Regions from separate parts of the Arthrobacter sp. AOP36-F1-5 genome, predicted to be linked through region 2. Evidence: predicted binding sites of a transcription regulator. Region 2 holds the regulator's gene; the other holds the start of a gene.

Region 1 (7,811 bases), 780 kb from region 2:
CCGACGCAGCGGACGGGCCCCGTATTCGGGCTCGTAACCGTGCTCGGCAATCCACCCGATGGCCGCATCCTCCACGTCCAAGCCGATTCCCTGGGCTTCGAGCCGGGCTTCGGTGTCACGCAGTTGGATGGACACGATCTGGCGCAGCTGCTCCTGCTCGAGCTTGCGGAACAACACGATCTCGTCGATGCGGTTCAGGAATTCCGGACGCATGGTCTCGCGCAGCCGGCCCATGACCCGATCGCGGAGCGCCTTCTCGGAGCCGAAACCGCCGGCCCCCTCGCCGGACTGGGCGTTGAAGCCCAGGGCGCCGGTCTTGCTGGCCAGGAACTCGGAGCCCAGGTTGGAGGTCATGATGACCACCGTGTTGCGGAAGTCCACGGTCCGGCCCTGCCCGTCGGTGAGCCGGCCGTCGTCGAGCACCTGCAGCAACAGGTTGAACACGTCGGGGTGCGCCTTTTCGATCTCGTCGAGCAGCAGCACCGAATACGGGTTGCGGCGCACCCGTTCGGTCAGCTGTCCAGCCTCGCCGTAGCCGACGTAGCCCGGAGGGGCCCCGACCAACCGCGAGACGGTATGCCGTTCACCGAATTCGCTCATATCGAAGCGCAGCAGCGCCTCCTCGCGGCCGAACAGCGACTGGGCCAGCGACTTCGCCAACTCGGTCTTGCCGACCCCGGTGGGCCCCAGGAACATGAAGCTGCCCACGGGACGGGAGGCATCGCCCATGCCCGTGCGGTTGCGCCGTACGGATTTGGCGATGACGCCCACCGCATCGTCCTGCCCGATGACGCGCTCATGCAGTTCCTCCTCCAGCTTCGCCAGCCGGGCCCGATCGCCCTCGGTCAACCGGGCTGCGGGGATGCCGGTGGCCCGGGCGATGATCTGGGCGATCTGCTCCTCGTCCACCACGCTGGTGCCGTCGGTGTCGTCGTCGGTGCCGTCGGATTGCGTCCCGGCAGTCAGCTCGTCGAGGTGCTCGGCCAGCGCGGCGATCTCATCGCGCAGCCATCCGGCGTCCTCGAAGCGTTCGGCCGCGATGGCGTCGTTCTTGCGTTCGCGCAGGGTCTCCAGCTCGCGGCGCAGCGCCTGGACGTCGACGGTCGGGCCGCGCCGCAGGCTCAGACGCGCCCCGGCCTGGTCGATCAGGTCGATCGCCTTATCGGGCAGGAAACGGTCGGTGAGATAGCGGGAGGAGAGGTCGACGGCGGCCCGCAGGGCACCTTCGGTATAGGTCACCTGGTGGTGTTCGGCGTAGCGGCCGGCCAGACCGGTGAGGATCTTCACGGAATCCTCCTGGGAGGGTTCGCCGACCGTGACGGGCTGGAAGCGGCGCTCCAATGCCGGGTCCTTCTCCACGCTGCGGTACTCGGCCAACGTGGTGGCGCCGATGAGCCGCAGTTCCCCGCGGGCCAGCCGCGGCTTGAGGATGTTCCCGGCGTCCATGCCGCCTTCCCCGGAGCCGCCGGCGCCGACCACGTTGTGCAGCTCGTCGATGAAGACGATGTACTCGCCGTCCCCGGCCGCGATTTCGTCCATGGTCTTGGTCAGGCGTTCCTCGAAGTCCCCGCGGTAGCGGGTGCCGGCGAGCATGCCCGGCAGGTCCAGGGAGATGACGCGTTTGCCCTGCAGCTGGGCGGGGATCGAATCGGCGGTGATGGCCTGGGCCAGGCCCTCGACGACGGCGGTCTTGCCGACGCCGGCTTCGCCGATGAGCACCGGGTTGTTCTTCATGCGACGGGCCAGGATCTCGATGGTCTGCTCGATCTCCTCCTGCCGGCCGATCACGGGGTCCAGTTTCTCCTCGAGGGCCAGTGCGGTCAGATCCGTGCCGTAGGTGTCCAGCATCGGGGTCGGTGAATCGGTCGGGGCCCCGGTCTGCGCGGGGCCGTCCTGGGGGCCGGAGGCTTCCTGCTGGGCGGCGGCCCCGATGTTCTGCAACGTTTCGGGGGTCACCCCGGAGGCGGCGAGGACCTGCCCGGCGGGGGAGTCCTGGTTGACGACGAAGGCGACGAAGAGGTGCTCGGGGTCGATGTAGGTCGAGCCGAAGGCGCGGGCGACCTGGCGGGCGTCGAGCAGGGCCCGTTGGGTCGAAGCCGTCAGTGCCGGGGCCCCGCCGGTGGGGCGGTCGGAGGATTGCGGCAGACGCTGTTCCGCGTTGCGGGCGATGGCCTCCACGTCGATGCCGCCGGCCCGCAACTGGGCGGCCGGCCCGTCCTGGGCCACGAGGACCCGCAGCAGGTGCAGGGCGTCGACCTCGGCATGGCCGTGTTCGGCGGCGAAGGCCGCCGCCTGCCCGAGCAGTTCGTGCGTGCGCCGGCTGAGTAGCCGGGTGATGTCGATGGGGCGGCCTGCGGCTGCGGCTCGCTGGCCCTGCAGGTAGCGGGCCAGGAAGTCATCAAACGAGCCGCTTCCCGATCCGGTGGGTCCGAAGAACGCTGGCATTTTCCCTCCAAGGAACTTGAGTGTCTTACGCTCAAGTATAGACCTGAGTGTATGTCACTCAAGTTAACGTGATGCGGTCGTCATTATTCCCCGCACGGTTTCCACCCGGCGGGCGAGGCCTGTGACCGGTAGGATTTCCAGCGAGAGCAGCCGGTGGCGGCTGGGGCAACAGCGGGAGGACGACGGTGGCCGACGAAGGCGAACGCGGATGGCTGGCACGCAAGGCGCTACCCAGCGGCAACGAACCCGACCCGCGGTTCACCCTGGCCAACGAACGCACGTTCCTGGCTTGGATCCGCACTTCGCTGGCCTTCCTGGCCGGTGGAATCGCCTTGGAGGCCTTCGCCTTCGACGCCTTTCCCACCGACCTGCGCAAGGCCATCTCGATCCTGGTCATCTGCCTGGGTCTGCTGATCAGTGCCGGGGCGGTGTTCCGCTGGCTGCGGATCGAGTCGAGCATGCGCAACCACCGTCCGTTGCCGTTCCCGGCGATCGTGCCGCTGCTGGGCATCGGCGGGGCACTGGCCGCGGCGGTCATCGTCGTCGTCCTCGTCGTCTCCGGATAGGTCCCTCGATGACCATCCCCATCACGCGCGGCCACCAGGACCCGGGACTGCAACCCGAACGCACCGTCATGTCCTGGGGCCGGACCACGTTGTCGCTGTTCGTGGTCAGCGCCGTGTTCATGCGCTGGATGCACCATTACGGCCCCTCGATCCTGATCCTGGTGGCCGTGGGGGGCCTGGGGGCGCTGTCCATCTACGTGACGCAGCGCCGCCGTTACTCCGCCCGCACCCGTGGCATCGCCGAGGGGCGCCTGGAGGCCGATGTGGCCGCCATCTTCTGGACCGCCGGCGCCGTCATGATCCTGGGCGTGCTGGCCCTGATCGTGGTCATCACGACCTGACGGTCACCCAGATCGTCTTGAGCTGGGTGTACTGTTCCAAGGCTTCCAACCCGTTGTCGCGCCCCCCGAAGCCCGAGGCCCGGTAGCCACCGAACGGGGTGGTGATGTTGCCTTCGCTGTAGCCGTTGACGGCCACGGTGCCGGCCCGCACCCCACGGGCCAGCCGGATGGCCCGATCGATGTCGTGGGACCAGATGGTCGCGGCCAACCCGTAGGTGGTGTCGTTGGCCAGGGCCAACGCCTCGGCCTCGTCCTGGAACCCGATCACCGCGACGACGGGGCCGAAGACCTCCTCACGGGCGATCGCCATCCCGGCGGTGACCTCGTCGATGACGGTCGGGCCGAGATACCAGCCGCCGCTGTCTTCGAACAGGGCCCGTCCTCCGGCGGCGATCCGGGCCCCGGCCGTGCGGGCATCTTCGATGAAACGCAGGGCCCTGGCCAGCGCGTCGGCCTCGATCAGCGGACCGAGGATCGTCTCGGGTTCGGCGGGGTCCCCGACGATCCGCTGGCCGGCCTGGCGCACCAGCTCGGCCACGAAGTCGGCCCTGAGCGATTCATGCACCAGGATCCGTGAACCCGCCGAACAGTTCTGCCCAGAAGCCCAGAACGCGGCCTCGGCCAGATCGGCGGCCACCTGGGGCAGGCGGTCGGCGTTATCCGCCAGCACGATCTGCGGCGACTTGCCCCCGCATTCCAAGGTGATGTTCTTCAGGTTGCTCTCGGCGGCGTAACGCAGGAATTCCCGGCCGGTCCAGGTGGAACCGGTGAAGGAGATCATATCGACGTCCATATGCAGGCCCAGGGCCTTCCCGGCAACGGGCCCGAGCCCGGGAACCACGTTGAACACCCCGTCGGGTACGCCTGCCTCGGTGGCCAGTTCTGCGATCCGCAAGGTGGACAGGGAAGCCAACTCGGGGGGTTTGACCACCAACGAATTCCCGGCGGCCAGGGCCGGGGCCATCTTCCAGGCGAGCATGGCGGCCGGGAAGTTCCAGGGCAGGACCGCCCCGACCACACCGATCGGCTCGCGGACGATGAGTCCCAGCGCCCCGGGCCCGGTGGGGGCGACCTTGCCGAAGACCTTGTCGATGGCTTCGGCATACCAGCGGATGGTGCCGATCGTGTCGGGGAGGTCGAACTCGTGGCAGTCGGCCAGCGGACGGCCCGCATCCACCGATTCCAGCCCGGCCAGCTCGGCGGTGGCCGCCTCGATGAGATCGGCCAGGCGCAGCAGCACCTGCTGGCGTTCGATGGGGTCGGCATCGGACCAGACGCCGGAATCGAAGGCGGTGCGGGCGCTGGCCACGGCGGCATCGACGTCCGCGGGCCCGCAGGCGGCCACCCGGGCAATCGGCTGACCGGTGGCGGGGGAGAGCGCCGTGAACGTGGCCCCGCCGGCGGCGGGACGGAACCGGCCGTCGATATAGGCCTCCGTGCGCAGGGAACCGGTGGAGGGATCGGTCATTGCTGCCTCCATCCGGGGGGTCGACGTGGTTTGATCGTAGTCCTGCCCACCCGGTCCCGGCCATGGTTATTCCCGAACGACGGCAGTGCCCCGGGTGAGCGTTCCATCGGTCCGCACGTGGGCGTAGACGCCCATGATGGTGTGCCCGAAGGCGTCGTGGAGCAATTGCAGGACCGGCAGATCACGTTTCGAGCTCACCGGATCCACTTCGGTGGCCGGGCACCTGCCGATCTCCTGGAAGACCTCCAGCCGGGCACCTCCGGCCAGCATCGAACGGCCCGGCAGGTGCCGTTCGGCCCAGGGCGGCAATCCGTCGAGGTAGATGTTGGCGCGGAAACGCAGCGGGTCCACCGGGACGCCGGTGATCCGGGCCAGTTCACGGACGGAGGCCAGGTTGATGATGGACACGGCTTGGGCTTCCTCATCGCCCTTGGAGAGCAGATCAGGGAAACGCCGGCCGGATTCGTGGGCGATGACCGGCGCGGCGTCCCCGGCCAGACCCAGCAGTTCGGCCACCATCGACGCCAACCGGTCGCGGCCGGTGGAGGTGGACAGATCGGCGTGTACCGCCTCTGCGTCATCACCCTGCGGGCGGGTGAGAGAGATCGTCCGTGAGGAGGAGTCGTAGTGGCTGCGCAATCCGGCCAGCGCGAAGTCACGGGCCAGGACGTGGAAGTTTTGTTTGCCCAGGTTCTGCGCCGTGTCCGGGACGTACTTCCCCCCGGCCCGGGCGAGTGCGTAGATCCGGTCGTCGGGGAAGCCGTGCCCGGCGTGGAGCCCGACCTCGGAGAGCGGCTGCGGGGACAGGCCCTTGACTGGATAGTGGTAGAGAGCGGCGATGGAGGCATCGGTACTGCCCGGCGGGGATTTTGGACTCTGCTGCACGGCTCCAGTCTAGTCAGGCTGCCTTGCTAGTCTGGCCGGGTGAGTTTCCTGATCATTGCCGCCCTGTTGGGCCTGCTCTACGTCTGGCTGCGCCGCAAGGACCGGCGCATGCTGCGCAACGGCGTCGTCCTGGTCGCAGCCATCTGGTTCGCACTCACCGGGGCCACGGCCCTGTTGAGCAGCTGGTCCCCGGTCTTCGACTACATCACCCTGGGCATCCTCGCCCTGGTGCCGTTGGCGGTGATCGTCCTGGCCGGATTCCTCATCGCCAACGGGCTGACCATGATGCGCAGCGAGGGCCGCCGGCTGGGGAACCTGCTGACCCTGGTGCTGGGCATCGCGATGCTCGTGCTGCCGGTCCTCGCCCTGCTGCTGGTGCTCACGCTCCAGCCCCTGCTGGTGGGACTGGCGTTCCTGCTCTTCTTCCTCTGCGGCTATCTCGGGGTCGTCTTCGTCATCTTCCTCGCCTACGCCGTGGCCTACGGCCGCATGGAGCACGACATCCACCCCGAAGCCATCACGATCCTGGGCTCGCGGTTGATCGGCGGAAAGGTCCCCCCGCTGTTGGCCAGCCGGCTGGACAAGGCGGTTGAACTCCATCGGCAGGCACCGGATCCGAAACCGGTGCTGATCCCCTCGGGAGGCCAGGGCCACGACGAGTCGCGGACCGAAGGGGAGGGGATGGCCGAATACCTGTACGAGGCAGGAATTCCCGCGGCCGACGTCGTCCCGGAGAACCAGGCGAAGACGACCCGGGAGAATCTGCGCTTCTCCCGCGAGGTCCAGAACGCCGCGGGGCGTCCCGGACCGTTGCTGGTGGTGACCAATAATTATCATGTGCTGCGGGCAGCCTTGTTGGCCCGCAAATACGACGTCGATGCCCAGGTGGTCGGGTCCCCGACCGCCCGCTACTACGTCCCCAGCGCCTTCCTGCGGGAGTTCGTGGCGATCATCAACGAGCATCGGGTCCTCAATGCCGTGTTGTGCCTGCCGTTCTTCGCGATTTCCGGGTTCATCGTCCTGGGCGTGCTGGCGGGGCAGTAGCCACGAGGCCAGAGCGGACCCCAACTACACTGGAGCCTCAGGTCTGCCTGCGAACCCGCCGAAAGGGCATGATGAAAAGACATTTGAGGAACGTGGCCACGGCCGCGTTGATCTGCGCCGCCCTGCCGTTGGCCGCCTGCACGACGCCGGGGGCCGGGACCGCTTCCAGCGGATCCGCCGGTGCTGCTTCGTCCGGTGCCAGTTCGTCCGGGACCGGGTCCCCGGCCGCGACGCAAACCCCGGGCCATGCGGGTTCCACCCCGGCCTCGGCGGATGCGGCCTCGCCCGGGACTCCCGCGGCGGAAACCGCCGCGCAGGAGCGCCTCGACACCCTGAGTCTGGAACAACGCGTGGGGCAGGTCCTCATGATGGGGGTCCCCGCCACGGGAGCCACCGCCTCGGACCTGGGGATCCTGCAGAAGAACCATGTGGGCAACGTCTTCCTCAAGGGCCGCAGCACCGTGGGGCTGAAGGGCACCGCCGCGGCGGTGAAGAAGATCAAGGCGACCGTCTCGAAGAAGACCACCGGTGGGGTCGGGCAGTTCATCTCCACCGACCAGGAGGGCGGCAAGGTCCAGGTCCTGAAGGGCCCCGGCTATTCCACCATCCCCGCCGGACTGACCCAGGGTTCCTGGGATCCGAAGACACTGGAACGCCGGGCCACCGGCTGGGGGAAGGAACTGGCGCAATCGGGCATCAACATCAACCTGGCCCCGGTCGCCGATACCGTTCCTGCCTCCATCGGTGCCGCCAACGCCCCGATCGGCGCGTTCGGGCGGGAATACGGAAAGACCCCGGGCAGCGCCCAGGCCGGGTCCTCGGCCTTTGCCGCGGGAATGGAATCCGCGGGAGTCGCCCCGGTCATGAAGCACTATCCCGGGCTGGGGCGGGTCAGCCGGAACACCGACGTCTCCCACGGGGTCACCGACACCGTCACGACCCGCGAGGACGCGACGCTCGAGCCGTTCCAGGCAGGGATCGACGACGGGGCGGACTTCATCATGCTCTCCAGCGCCTACTACTCCCGGATCGACGCGAAGAACCCGGCGGCCTTCTCCGATA
Region 2 (7,811 bases):
GAACCAACGGCGGAGTAGTGTTCGGGTTCCACCGCGAATCGCCGGTGATCGCGGCCCAGTTCCTCGACGAATCCGGTATCGGAATCCAGTTTCTCCACATTGCTCACGATGTGCCCCAGCGCGCCGAACAGCTTATCGCGTTGGCTGGCCATGGAGACCGGGAACATCTCGCGCAGTTCCGGATGGGTGATGAACAGATGGGAATAGAAGTACAAGGGGGCTTCGTCGCCCGCCTGGGACATATCGGCCCAGGTGCTCTTGAGCATTTCAACATTCATGGCAGCCCCCGAAGTCCTGGAACACGGACGCTTTCGGCGTCGTCTCCCGACTCGATGCGGCGGCCCTCTGACCTATTCGGTCCATGTATTGCTATCAACTCTCATTGTGGGGGCGATCACTAACGGTCGATAACTATGCCACATAAGTCAAGGACGGAAGAGTGCAATTCGAGAGGAATCGTCTTCCCTGCCGGCCCGACCGGCGGCTGGAGGCCCGGGTCGACGGCCTCGGGGCACATGCCGGGGCGGCGGGATCCGCGGGCCCGGCAGGCTGCTTGGTTCGCCGGACCCGGAACCGTTCAGGCGGCCGGGCCCATCGGCAGGCGCGACCCCGAGGGCACGATGACCTTGCCCAGGGGCACCAGGGAGACGGGGATCAGTTTGAGGTTGGCGATGCCCAGCGGAATGCCGATGATGCTGACGAACATCGGGATGGCGGTGACCACATGCCCGATGGCGATCCAGATCCCCGCCACGAGGATCCACACGACATTGCCCACGGTGGAGAAGAAGCCGGTCCGCCCGCCCCGGTCCACGATGGTGCGGCCGAAGGGCCACAGCGCATAGTTGGCGATCCTGAACGAGGCCAGCCCGAAGGGGATGGTCACGATCAGCACGCAACACACGACCCCGGCGGCCAGGTAGCCCAGGGCCAGCCAGAATCCGCCGAAGACGAGCCAGATGATGTTCAGGATCAGGTTCAGGGGTCCGTTCATGTCTCCAGTGTGCCCGTCCGCGGCCGGCGCCGCCATCCGGGAAGACCCTGACATGACGTCCATCGCGGCGACGACTAACGTGGACCCAATGAATGATCCCGCAGCCCCCAAGCCCCCTGTCAACGGCCGCGCCGCCGACGATTTGCGCTTCTACCGGACCGATCCGGTGTCCTTCGTCCGTCGCGGGTCCCGTTTGCACGGCAAGCGCAAGGACTCCTGGGACCGGCTCTCCGGGGACTACGTCATCCAGGTTCCACGCCATCATGCAGACACCTCGGTCCACGAGGATTTCCGCTTCGACGCCGAGGAGGCCTTCGGCCGTCAGGCCCCGCTGACCGTGGAGATCGGTACCGGGCTGGGCGAAGCCATCGCCGAAGCCGCCGAAGCCCATCCCGAACGGGATTTCCTCGCCGTGGAGGTCTATCTGCCCGGCCTGGCCCAGTTGATGGCCCGGATCGACGCGAAGGGGCTGACCAATGTGCGGGCCGTGCAGGCCAACGCCCCCGAGGTCCTCGATGTGATGCTGGAGCCCGGTTCGGTGGATGAACTCTGGATCTTCTTCTCCGACCCCTGGCATAAGACCCGGCATCACAAACGCCGGCTCATCAAGGAATCGTTCCTGCCCAAGGCCGCCCGTGTGCTGGCCCCCGGCGGCATCTGGCGCCTGGCCACCGATTGGTCGCAGTATGCCGAACAGATGCGTTCGATCCTCGACGCCTCGAAGGATTTCACCTCCCTGCACCCCGGTGAAGGCGCCGGGGAGGACTCCCCCCTGACCCGGGTCCGCCGCGGCGGTCTAGAGGGCCACGACCCGGAACCGGGTTTCACGGACGATCTCGGGGGGTGGGCCCCACGCTACGCGGGGCGGGTGCGCACGAGCTTCGAGGCCAAGGCCGTGGCCGCGGGCCGTCTGGTCTTCGATCTGGCCTACCGCCGGGAACCGGAGGCGGACGGGGACCGCCGGGGGCCGGTCAGCTGAACGGAGGGGTCCCCCCGATGAGGATCCGGGCCAGGTTGTGCAGCGAGAGCGTGCCGGGGTCCCGATAGCCGTATTCGGGGTCATCGGATCCGGGCACGAAGCGGGAGGTGTTGTGCCCGGTGACGGCATGCAGCCCCGATTCCGGGTGTCCTTCCACGGCGAACGGCAGCCCGGCGACCGTGGTCCGCCCACTGAGGAGCCGGCCGCATCGGGCCAGCAGGTCCCGGCTCGCCACGGCCTCGTATCGGCGGCTTGGTGGGATGCCCAAGTCAGACGGGTCCCGCAACAAGCGGTCCGGAATTCCCGCCGAACCAATGGTGGCCAGCGTGTCGATCAAGGGGCCCGCCTGGCCGGCCGGGGGTGGTTCGGCATCCAACCGGGCGAGCGCGTACGCGGCCAACGTCGCCCCGTAGGAATGTGCTTCGATCGCCATCCTGGCCGTACGGGGAAGGAGCTCCCCGACCCGACGGATGTCGAAGGCCAGCCGCGCGGCACAGGTCCGGGCGGTACGGTCCGAGAGGGCCCTGAACATCCCCGGTGCGGGATACCCGAGCCAGGCGATGACGGCCGGGGCTCCGGCACCGGCGGCCCGCTGTTCGAGCAGGAGTTCGCCGGCTTCACGGGCCGTGCCCCACATGGCGGTTCCGGGACGGATGCCTGCCCCGGAGACCTGCCAGGTCAGGTGGGTGGCATGGTCGGGGTCCCCGAGCACCACGGCCGCCAACGGATGCGGTCCTTCCAGGTCCAGGAAGAGCAGCCGTCTGGCGGGAAGCCGCCGGTGCATGGACGTGGGCCTCAGCGCATGGGCGACCCCGTCCACTGCCGCCTTGCGGTCCTGATCGAATCCGTCACGCCGGCCCTTGGTGATCTCGAAGCCGCGCTCCGCCCGCTCGATCAGCTCGGCAACGGTCGCCAGCGTCCCGGGGACCATGAGGTGTCCGCCTAGTCCTGGGCTCGCCAGATGACGACGGCCTGGCTGCGGGCCCTGGGGCGTTCCCCCCGGGCCAGGGTGACGACGTCACCGCCGCCGGCTCCGGCGGCAAAGACCCGTTCCATCTCCGAGGACCTGCGGTCGGCTTCGGCCAGTTCCTGACTCAGTTCCGCCACACGGGAACGCAGCGCCGCAACCTGGTTCTCGAGTTCCAGGACCCGCCGGATCCCTTCCAGCGAGACCCCCGCCTTCGAGAGGCTCTGGACCTCCCGCAGCAATTCGACATCATGCTTGGAATAGCGCCGCTGCTTGCCGCGCTGCCGCGAGGGCGAGACCAATCCCATGCGGTCGTACTGGCGCAGTGTCTGCGGGTGCATATCGGCCAGTTCGGCCGCGACGGAGATCACGAATACCGGGATGAAACGATCGTTGATGGCCAGTGCCTTGCCTACCGCCATGTGCTTGCCTCCTCCTGGTGTGTTCGGTTCCGCCGTGCTTCCCGCGCCCCGGGCCCGCCGCTAGAGTACCGCCTTGGTGGCGATCCCGGCGCGGGGATCCGCGTCGGCGGTTGCTTCGGCGAAGGCCTTGACGGCTTCCTGCGCCTCGGCATTGAGCTTCTGCGGTACGACGACCTCGACGGTGACCAGCAGATCGCCGACGGCCTTGGACGTCTTCACCCCGCGCCCCTTCAGCCGCAGGGTCCGCCCCGATGAGGTCCCGGCGGGGATCTTCATCTTCACGGTCTCCCCGGTCAGCGTGGGGACCTCCAACGTGGCTCCCAGGGCGGCCTCGGAGAAGCCCACCGGCAGGTGGATCCGGATGTTGTTGCCCTCGCGGGCGAAGAAGGCATGCGGTTTGACCGAAACCTTCACCAACAGGTCCCCGTTTCCTGCCGGGCTGCGCTGGCCCTTGCCCCGGACCCTGACACTCTGGCCGTCACGGATGCCCGCGGGGATGCGCACGTCGATGACGTCGCCATCGGGTTCGCGCAGTCCGATGCTGGTGCCGCGGATGGACCCGGCGAAGGAAATCGTGGTCGAAGCGGTCCGATCGGCGCCCTTCTGCGGGGCCTGCTGGAAGCCGCCGAATCCGCCACCACCAAAGAGGTCCGCGAATTCGGGGGGAACCTGGCCGCCTCCGGGGAACCCGCCACCGCGGCGTCCCCCGCCCCCCTGGTTGAACAGGTTGCCGAAGACGTCGTCGAATCCCGCGCCGCCACCGGAGGGCCCTCCGGCGCCTCCGGAGGTGAACCGGGCGCCGGATCCCATCGCCCGGATGGCGTCGTACTGTTCGCGTTCCTCGGGGTCGGACAGCACCGAATTGGCCTCGGTGATGTCCTTGAACTTCTTTTCCGCGGCCTCATCGCCGGGATTGGTGTCGGGGTGGTATTTGCGCGCCATCTTGCGGTAGGACTTCTTGATATCGGCGTCGCTGGCGTCCTTGGAGACGCCGAGGGTGGCGTAGAAATCCTTGTTGACCCAATCCTGACTGGCCATCGGGCGCCTCCTGTTTCCTGGTTGTTTCTCAAGCTAATGGGGTCCCGGCCGCCCCACCGGTGGTGGGGCGGCCGGGGGTGGTTCATTCTCCCGTGGAGACAACCACCTGGGCGGCACGGATGACGCGCTCGCCCTTCTGGTAGCCGATCCGCAGGACCTGGGCCACGTGGTCCTCGGGGACCTCGGAGCTGGGTTGCTGCATCAGGGCCTCGTGGAAGTTCGGGTCGAAGACGACCCCCACTTCCTCGATCCGGGTCAGTCCGTGGCCCGCGAGGATGGCGTCGATCTTGTTCGCCACCGCCGCGAACGGCCCTTCCTCGAGATCGCCGTGCTTGCGGGCGGCGTCGAGATCGTCGAGTACGGGCAGCAGGCTGACGAGCACCGACTGGACGGCGAGGTCGCGCACGGATTCCCGATCGCGCTCGACGCGCTTGCGGTAGTTCACGTACTCGGCCTGCAGACGCAGCAGGTCGTTACGCAGTTCCGCTTCGACGTCGGACGCCGCCGCGGGCTGCTCCTGCTGGTCGCCTGCCTCGTTGAGGATCTGCTCGGCCTGGGCCAGCGCATCCTCCGACTCGGCACCTTCCGCTGCAGCGGTCGCTTCCTCATGCCCTTCGGCGCCGCGCACTTCGCCCGTCTCGGGATCGACCTTGCGCTTATCGGTGAAGCGCACCGGCTCGTCGCCGTCGTGCTCTTCTTCGTTGCCGTGTTCTGGCATCAGATTCGAACCGCCTTACTTCTTCTCTTCGTCTTCTTCGTCGACAACCTCGGCGTCGACGATGTCCTCGTCGGGCGCCTCGGTGCCTTCGGACTCCCCGGCTTCACCGGCGGCGCCTTCGGACTCGGCCTGGGCGTAGATGGCTTCGCCGAGCTTGGTCTGCGACTCCTGGAGCTTCTCGTACGCGGCCTTGACCTCGTCGTCGTTGTCCTGGCCCTCAAGGGCAGCCTTGACGGCGTCGACGTCGGCCTGGACCTCGGTCTTGACCTCCTCGGGCAGCTTGTCCTCGTTGTCCTTGATGAGCTTGTCCACGGAGTAGGCGGACTGCTCGGCGGAGTTGCGGGTGTCGGCGGCCTCGCGGCGCACCTTGTCCTCGGCGGCGTGCTCCTCGGCTTCCTGGACCATGCGGTCGATGTCTTCCTTCGCCAGCGAGGTACCGCCGGTGATGGTCATCGACTGCTCGGTGCCGGTGCCCTTGTCCTTGGCGGAGACGTGCACGATGCCGTTGGCGTCGATGTCGAAGGTGACCTCGACCTGCGGCACGCCACGCTGGGCCGGCGCGATGCCGGTCAGTTCGAACGTGCCCAGCGGCTTGTTGTCCCGGGTGAACTCGCGTTCGCCCTGGAAGACCTGGATCGACACGGACGGCTGGTTGTCGTCGGCCGTGGTGAAGGTTTCCGAACGCTTGGTCGGGATGGCCGTGTTGCGCTCGATGAGCTTGGTCATCACCCCGCCCTTGGTCTCGATGCCCAGCGATAGCGGGGTCACGTCGATCAGCAGGACGTCCTTGCGCTCGCCCTTCAGGACACCGGCCTGCAGCGCGGCGCCCACGGCGACGACCTCATCCGGGTTGACGCCCTTGTTGGCTTCCTTGCCGGCCAGTTCCTGGACCAGCTCGGCAACGGCCGGCATGCGGGTGGAGCCGCCGACGAGGATGACGTGCGCGATATCGGAGACCTTGACGCCGGCTTCCTTGATCACGTCGTTGAACGGCTTGCGGGCCCGCTCCAGCAGATCCTTGGTGAGGTCCTGGAACTTGGCGCGGGAGAGGTGCTCGTCCAGGTGGACCGGGCCATCGGCGGTGACCGAAAGGTACTGCAGCGAGATGTTGGTGCTGGAGGCGCTGGAGAGTTCCTTCTTGGCCTGCTCGGCCGCTTCCTTCAGACGCTGCAGGGCGATCTTGTCCTTGGACAGGTCGGCACCCTTGGCCTTGGCCTGGGACAGCAGCCAGTCGACGACGCGCTGATCCCAGTCGTCGCCACCGAGGCGGTTGTCGCCGGAGGTCGAGCGCACCTGGATGGTGGAGAAGTCGTCTTCGTCCTTGCCGACTTCGAGCAGCGAGACGTCGAAGGTGCCGCCGCCGAGGTCGAACACGAGGATCAGCTCGTCTTCCTTGCCCTTGTCCAGGCCGTAGGCCAGTGCGGCAGCCGTGGGCTCGTTGACGATGCGCAGCACGTTCAGGCCCGAGATCTCGCCGGCTTCCTTGGTGGCCTGGCGCTCGGCGTCGTTGAAGTAGGCCGGGACGGTGATGACCGCGTCGGTGACCTTTTCGCCCAGGTAGGACTCGGCGTCGTGCTTAAGCTTCATGAGGGTACGGGCGGAGATTTCCTGCGCCGTGTACTTCTTGTCATCGATGGTGGTGCTCCAGTCGGTGCCCATGCTGCGCTTGACCGAGGAGATCGTGCGATCGATGTTGTTGACTGCCTGGCGCTTGGCGATTTCGCCGACCAGGACTTCGCCGGCCTTGGAGAAGGCCACCACGGACGGAGTGGTGCGTGCGCCTTCGGCGTTGGCGATGACAGTGGGCTCGCCGCCTTCCAGGACGGAGACGACCGAGTTGGTGGTTCCGAGGTCGATACCTACGGCACGAGACATAATGCATCCTTCTTTCCGGTGGGAAATGCTGGTTCCTCCGCCCAACCGGGGAGGTTGAGCGTTCTGCACTCAAGTCTACTCGGGCTCATTTCATTGTCAATTCGAACTTGAGCGCAGTTGGCTCAAGTTTGGATTCCGGCCCCGATCCGGGCACGCAAAAGGCGCCTTTGCCCCGTCAAATGACGGGGCAACGGCGCCTGGGACGGTGAACGGGGTGATCCGATTCACCTCATGCGTGGAGGTCTAGCCCTTGGAATTGGACTGCGGTGCTCCGGCTCGACGGCTACCGCGACCGCGCCCCGGGCGTCCGGCGCCAAGGGCTTCCTGGGTCTTCTGCCCGATGGCGTCACCGATGGTGTTGCCCTGGCGGGCCCCCGATGAGGTGGGACGCGGGGACGAGGACGGGCGGCTGGTGTTGGCATCGCGCCCCTCGGGACGCCCCGACCCCTGGCGCTGTCCGGAACGGCTGCGGCCGCCCCCGGAACGCTGGCTTCCGGCACGCTGGCCGCCATTGCGCCCTCCGGCACGCTCACCGTTGCGTTCCCCGCGCACGGGGCCCGGACGGCCGCCGCGCTCGCCACGGGGCCGGTCATCACGTGACCGCTCGCCTCCGTCGCGTCCGCCACGGCTGTCGACACCGGCTGCGGAGCCTTCGCCACGAGCCGCCGGACGCCCCGGACGTGAGTTCCCGCGCCCGCCCCGGCGGCGTCCACGGCCTCCGGCGGCATCGGAATCGGCCAGGGTCTTGGCGCGCGGGTTCGATTGCGGGCGCGGCGCCACATAGGTGACCGGCTCGGCCTTGTCGCCGCGGACGGCGG

What was found. The regulator HspR, encoded in region 2, represses chaperone genes until heat shock. The targets are predictions, from matches to a motif close to AAGTTGAGTCNNNNNGACTCAACTT.
Region 1: a site for HspR is predicted at 2,459-2,483, ahead of AC3ZI9_RS01370 (ATP-dependent Clp protease ATP-binding subunit). Genes of this name have one in related genera too.

The regions. Positions count from the first base shown of each region.
Region 1 covers NZ_CM176892.1:283,592-291,402, forward strand. Annotated here, with positions in the region: gene AC3ZI9_RS01370 (ATP-dependent Clp protease ATP-binding subunit) at 1-2,445, opposite strand, end outside; gene AC3ZI9_RS01375 (YidH family protein) at 2,631-3,011, shown strand; gene AC3ZI9_RS01380 (DUF202 domain-containing protein) at 3,020-3,352, shown strand; gene AC3ZI9_RS01385 (aldehyde dehydrogenase) at 3,342-4,820, opposite strand; gene AC3ZI9_RS01390 (MOSC domain-containing protein) at 4,887-5,705, opposite strand; gene AC3ZI9_RS01395 (YdcF family protein) at 5,745-6,749, shown strand; gene AC3ZI9_RS01400 (glycoside hydrolase family 3 N-terminal domain-containing protein) at 6,842-7,811, shown strand, end outside.
Region 2 covers NZ_CM176892.1:3,021,998-3,029,808, forward strand. Annotated here, with positions in the region: gene AC3ZI9_RS13840 (globin domain-containing protein) at 1-278, opposite strand, end outside; gene AC3ZI9_RS13845 (YccF domain-containing protein) at 578-994, opposite strand; gene trmB (tRNA (guanosine(46)-N7)-methyltransferase TrmB) at 1,083-1,973, shown strand; gene AC3ZI9_RS13855 (alpha/beta hydrolase) at 1,966-2,904, opposite strand; gene AC3ZI9_RS13860 (heat shock protein transcriptional repressor HspR) at 2,916-3,362, opposite strand; gene AC3ZI9_RS13865 (DnaJ C-terminal domain-containing protein) at 3,423-4,400, opposite strand; gene AC3ZI9_RS13870 (nucleotide exchange factor GrpE) at 4,483-5,118, opposite strand; gene dnaK (molecular chaperone DnaK) at 5,134-6,993, opposite strand; gene AC3ZI9_RS13880 (DEAD/DEAH box helicase) at 7,237-7,811, opposite strand, start outside.